2 regions of the Exiguobacterium sp. K1 genome follow, and region 2 is predicted to be linked to the other one. Evidence: predicted binding sites of a transcription regulator. Region 2 holds the regulator's gene; the other holds the start of a gene.
What was found. Region 2 encodes LexA, which represses DNA repair genes until DNA is damaged. Its sites were predicted from a motif close to CGAACATATGTTCG; they were not measured.
Positions count from the first base shown of each region.

Region 1: addB (helicase-exonuclease AddAB subunit AddB) is a predicted target of LexA. The motif match lies at 1,468-1,481, and genes of this name have one in related genera.

Region 1 is NZ_JAOTIT010000003.1:64,287-67,476, reverse strand. It holds gene addB (helicase-exonuclease AddAB subunit AddB) at 1-1,299, opposite strand, end outside; gene N7U64_RS08020 (truncated hemoglobin) at 1,629-2,009, shown strand; gene N7U64_RS08015 (hypothetical protein) at 2,069-2,410, shown strand; gene N7U64_RS08010 (hypothetical protein) at 2,511-2,921, opposite strand; gene N7U64_RS08005 (competence protein ComK) at 3,025-3,190, opposite strand, start outside.
Region 2 is NZ_JAOTIT010000007.1:156,153-159,342, reverse strand. It holds gene N7U64_RS13915 (MIP/aquaporin family protein) at 34-738, opposite strand; gene N7U64_RS13910 (metal-binding protein) at 925-1,395, opposite strand; gene lexA (transcriptional repressor LexA) at 1,426-2,040, opposite strand; gene N7U64_RS13900 (hypothetical protein) at 2,249-2,536, shown strand; gene N7U64_RS13895 (recombinase family protein) at 2,582-3,190, shown strand, end outside.

The DNA.
Region 1 (3,190 bases), on a different contig from region 2:
CTTCAGTTGCCATGGTTTTTTCCACATCGAACCCTTGATTCCGCGCTCCAGCACAAATGTCTCTAGGCGATCAAGTGCTAACCGCGGATCTTCTGCCGGAAGTGGAATCAGTTCTGTTTTCAGCAGACGAAAAACAGACTCTTCCCGGTAACCCGTCATCACGATTTCGAGGACAGCATGGACTAATTCGACGATCGGGTGATGCACCATCGATTCCCGTTGATCCAAAAAGTACGGAATATCATACAGTTGAAAAGCGCGTTCCAAGTGATCGGCGTATGGCTCCAGGTGCCGGACAAGAAAAGCGATATCATTAAAACGATATCCGTCCTGACGCACGAGTTGAATGGCCTTTCTGACGGCGGCTTCCGTCTCGACTTGACGGTTGACGGCAGCAGAAACCGTCACTCCGGTCACCTCTTCATCCGTTGCCGGATAGCCGGGCGACAAAAGTGCTTGTTCGAGCATCCGCAAGCCTGTGCTCTGAAATTTAACGGTCTGTCCGTAATAAATGTCTTCATGCGCAATCTGCCGCTCTTTCATCTGTTCAATCAACTGCATGTAACAGCGTTGTGAAACTCCAAACTCAGACTGTTTTGTATAAACGTCTTCGACATCGAGTGTAAAGCTCAGGTGCATGTCTTTCGTCAATTCCATCAATCGGAGCAAAACTTGCTGTTCCTGCAACGAAAATTCATAAAAACCGTCCACGAATACAGAAACGTCGCTTAAATCAGCTTTTGGCAACAGCTCAATCAAGGTCGTAAAATAATCATCGGCATGAAGCGCCTTGTTTGAAATACGCTCGGTAAAACGTTCATAAATCAGGGCTAAATCATTTAATTTCGGTGAGCGTTCCGGTGACGCTCCACTGATTTGACGTAGCATATCCGGATTCACTAAAGAACGTTTAAACGAGGCAATCAATTCGTCTAATCCTTTGTAAAAGCCGGGCATATTTTTCGTCCGTTTAAAGATTTTCAACTCTTCTTCCGCCTCTTCAACAACTTGGCGTAATAGTAGTTGTGTCCCCGTTTCATCTAAAAACGGAATCGCCTGGTTTCCGTAATCCCGGATCATGTGGAACGCAAACCGGCGTAAACTCATGACTTCCATCCGGACAAGACCGGACAGCCGGGGATCCGTCGCAATACGCCGTTCCATCTCAAAAGACATCTGATCCGGTACGATGAAATAGATCGATGGACCAAGCGGTTGTTCGGTCAGTTGATCGATGACCCGTTCAATTAATTGTGTTGTCTTACCGGTACCGGCACGACCTAAATGCATGTAATTCATTCTGCCAGATCAGCCTACACCCATGGTTGTAAACTGATCTCCACCTCCTTTAAATTAGTATTGAGGCGTTTTATTCTGTTTTTTTCTCCCCATATCAAATGAGTGTTGAAAGTAGCAGAAAAGCCCCCGCGTGCAAGACGTAGCATATGTATGATTATCTCACAAATACGAACAAACGTCCGTTTTAAATTGAGATTACATTTTTTCTTTCTGTGCTCGTTTTATTCAGTTTGAATCATTTGTCAATTGCTTTGTATGGAGTTGCAAAAATCGGGTAAAGATTGAGATAATGGTTGTCTTCATCAGACTGAACAGAAAGAGGGACAGACATGCTTTATGAAGACCTTGGTCAAAAACAAGCAATCGAACAGCTCGTCGCACGCTTTTACGAGCGTGTGTATGCAGATCATCTTCTCCGTCCTTTATTCCCATCCGACCGCCGGCAGGTTGAACAGGCGCAAACCCGGTTTTTAATTCAACTTACAGGTGGTCCGAAACAATATGAATCATATGATGAACGAATGAATCTTGCCATGATTCATCGTCTATTGCCTATCACGGAAGTACATGCCATCCGGTGGATTGAACTGATGACGATGACCATCGAAGAGACCATTTCTGATTCAGAGGCCGCGACGCGTTTAATCGAACGTTTACGAATCGGTGCACTCAATGTTCTCCGGATTTGTGATGCTCATCAGAATCGATAAGGGATTTTTCTTTCTCATCGGTACATTTCAAGGTAAAATAAAAACTGGAGGCGATAACCATGACTGAAGAACAAGATAAAAAGAGTGAATTAGTAAAAAGCGCACTCGAACAGGCTGAAGCAGCCAAAGCGACAGAAGAACCGGTCGAAGAAGAAAAGTCTGACGAACAAAAACGCTTAGAACACATTCGGGCACTCGTAACGCTCGAACGTGGATCTGATTATTACCGGGTTGTCTTCTACGACGATCATAAACATTTGATTTTCAAAGAACTGGACTATGACCGGGTTGAATTTGTCGGCCGATTCTACAATGACAGTTTTGATCCGACGAACCAAACAGAACTGGAAGAAATTTCAGAGAAGGCGCTTGCGACATCGATTCGCAAACGTTTCTTGTAAGAGCTGCCGTCTTCCTCATATAAAAGCCGTGTCATCCTCATGTATTCATGGGGAGAGCACGGCTTTTGCTGTAGGCGGACAACGTGTCGTCCGCTTCAGATTATAGTTGTTCTTTTATATTTCGTTTTTTACGGCGCATGACGTAAGCAAGCACTCCGCCGGCAACTGCCAGTCCTGTTGCTGCCAAAACAGGTAAAAGGACTTTTTTCGACGTCAATTTTTGTTTTACTTGTTCCAGGCGGGATTCCGTGACTTCTTTTTGGGTAACTGATGCGCGACGATTGATTGTCATGTGTTTTGCAGCATCCGTTACGACGATTCGTTTTGTCACCCAACGTCGATTTCCTGACTCATCGACGACAAGCTGACGGGCACGTTTAATGCCTTTGATGCGTTTCCCCGGTGTATTTTCCGGTCGGACGATACGTGAACTGATGAAACGACGGCCGCCGTTCACACCAAATCCGGGTTGTAGTTTTCTTCGGTTTAACCATTCGTATGATTCATTCATTGTGCAGCGGTCTTTCGACCGCTTCACCTCCCTTTAATTCTCTCTCTCGCACCTTACTGTTTATTCGCTGTGTTACGTAGTGATTCCTGTTAGAATGTTCCACTTATCGCGCTTTATTAAACGTCATCGGCCGTTCTTCCTGAAATCTCCGTTGCATTTCATACGCCAGTTCCAACGTCTTGATCCGTTGTCGTTCGATACTGTAGGCCGAGGCATCCGTATCAATCCGTTGTCCTGTTTGAAACTCCACTTGAACAGTATTCCCCTTT
Region 2 (3,190 bases):
AAATCCCCCTTGAGATGTAGGTGTCAAACAAAATCAGTTTTGCAGCAGTTGATACAGCAAGACGGCTACTCCACCACCGATGATTGGACCAACGATTGGAATCCACGAGTAACTCCAGTCAGATGAACCTTTTCCTTTAATCGGTAAGATAGCGTGTGCAATCCGCGGACCAAGGTCACGGGCCGGGTTGATGGCATACCCTGTTGTACCACCGAGCGAGAGACCGATGACGACGACAAGAAGACCGACGATGAATGGTTTCAGTCCGTCACCAAATGTTGTCAGACCAAACGACAGGATTCCGAATACCAGGACAAACGTCCCGATGATCTCTGAAATCAGATTTGACGGTGTATGGCGAATCGCCGGACCTGTTGCGAATACACCCAGTTTTGCTGCTTGATCATCAGTCGCTTCAAAGTGTTTCATATAATGAAGCCAAACGAGTACTGCACCGATGAATGCTCCGATTAATTGACCGGCGATATAGACAGGTACGTCTGCCCACGGTAAATCGGAATTCATGGCAAGCGCCAATGTCAATGCAGGATTGAGATGCGCACCACTCGAGGCAGCAATGTATGCTCCCGTCATAACGGCGAGACCCCAAGCGAATGTAATGACGATCCAACCGCCGTTCTCAGATTTTGTCTTTCTCAAGACAACCCCTGCAACGACTCCGTCCCCGAGCAAAATCAGAATCATTGTTCCGATCAGCTCACTTGTAAAGTTACTCATGCAAAAACCCTCCCTTTGGATTAAAGCAAATAATGGCCTTTCCATTTAAACCTACATCTAATTGAGAACGTTTTCAATACAAATACTTCAAAACTTCAAATTAAAATTTCCTTAATTTATGTTTAAAAAAATGAAAAATGGATAATAAAAAAATCCTTTGTTCATTTTTCAATGAACGAAGGATTTTCAACGACGCTTTTTCCGCTTCTTTTTGGTGCGGAAGAAGCTGCTGGAATGATCGAGAACGATATGTATCGTACTGGCGACCATGACGCCGATGACAAAAGCGGGCATGGCTGCAAACCAGGAATCCACCGTGCTTGATTCGACAAGTTTCAGATACAGCGCCAAAAACAGAAGTGGAATCACGAAAGCGGCGCTGTACAACAGGCGGATCAGGTCACCGATGATCAATCCGTGTGACCAGATGGACCGGTGGGGCATGATTTTGACATAGGGCATCCAAAGGACACGCAAAGGACCATGCCGATAGTAAGGTTCAGACTTCAAATCGAGATCTGGTGAAAGCCAAAGGGTGCCGACGGCGATGCCGACAGCAGTTGGAAGCCAATCCGTCTGCTGCGTTGCGACCGAATACGCAACGTAGCCGGTTAGAGCGACGGTATTGACTGTATCATGTACATTTCCAGAAGGCATGAAAAAAGACCAGCTGCGCTGGTCCCTCGCTTAGTGGATCGTCCGATATACGCCGATGACCTTGCCAAGAATCGAGACGTTATCGAAATACATCGGGTCCATCGAATCATTTTCTGGTTGGAGACGTACTTGTTGATCTTCTAAGAAGAACCGTTTAACTGTCGCTTCGCTATCTTCGGTCATAGCCACGACGATTTCACCATTCTCTGCTGTGTTCTGCTGACGAACGATGACCCGGTCACCGTCTAGAATACCTGCATTGATCATGGACTCACCGTCAATCGTCAACATGAAGACATTTTCGTTCCCGACGTAATGTGCAGGGAGAGGGAAATGTTCTTCGATATTTTCAATGGCTGTGATAGGGAAACCGGCCGTTACTTTCCCAATGACAGGAATGTGTACGATAGCTTCATGATCTTCTTCAGGTTTATCAAGCAATATCTCAATCGCACGTGGTTTTGTTGGGTCACGGCGAATCAGTCCGCGTTTTTCTAGACGATCCAAATGACCGTGTACCGTTGAGCTTGAAGCAAGACCAACAGCTTCACCGATTTCACGAACTGAAGGTGGATACCCTTTCAGTTTCACTTGAGCAACGATGTAGTCAAGGATTTCTTGTTGTCGTTTCGACATTTTCCGCATATGAATTGCCACCTCTTTCCGGATTGGTTTTTGAAGGTTATAGGAATACATGTTTCTAAAATCACTATAACATAGAACAAATGAGCGTACAAACAATTGTTCGACATTTTATATTGACCGAACACTGGTTCCTGGTTTAAGATGAGTTATGCGAACAATTGTTCCGCGAACGTTTATTCTAAAACATTTTAATTTGGAGGGATTCATCATGATGCATTCAATCCGTACCCATGCCTTTTCCATTGTTTTTTATACGCTCAGCTTTGCCTTCATTCTTTTTCTCTTAACACCTCGCCCGGATGAAAAGGTCGAACAGCTGTTAACGACTTCCGTTACAGTAGACCAGAACGCGACCGTCGAACAGGTGGCGGAAGTATACAACGACGGTTCAATGACGGACCAAGAATATGTCGAATGGTTGATTGAGAATAATGAATTAAAGACGACACATGTCATTTCGAAAAACAAAATCGTTGTACCAATCGCGCAACAATGACAAACTGTAAAAGTTGTCAATGAACGAACAGGGGTGTGAAGTACGATGAAAGTAGTAATCTACTGTCGCGTCTCGACGGAAAAAGAAGCACAGGATAGCTCGCTTGAGCGGCAAAGATCAGAACTGTCGGGACTCGCTGCAACAAAAGGATTTGAAGTCGTGGATATCATCACGGAAAAAGAAAGTGGTTACGACGTTGACAGGGAAGGGATGTTATCCGTTCTTGATTACGTCACACGTCAAGCGGTGGACGCCGTTCTTGTGACGGATGATACGCGGATCGGACGCGGGAATGCCAAAATCGCCATTTTACATACGTTCCAAAAACATCAGGTTCAACTGATGACGATGGAATCGGATGGCGAGTATAAACTGGCGGACGCCGAAGCGATGGTGCTTGAGATCGTATCGCTCGTCGAAGAGTATCAACGGAAACTGCATAATGCGAAGATTGCCCGCGGGATGCGGCGAGCTGTTGAAAACGGCTTCCGTCCCGAACAAAATCTCAATCGGCAAGGCGAGAACGCCGGACGGAGCCGAAAAGAAGTTCCAATCGAAGAAATCGTCCGGTTACGTGAGTTAGGACTGACATTTGCCGACATCGCGGTGACATTAAGAGGGATGGGACACGACATTTCGAAAGCAACCGTCAAC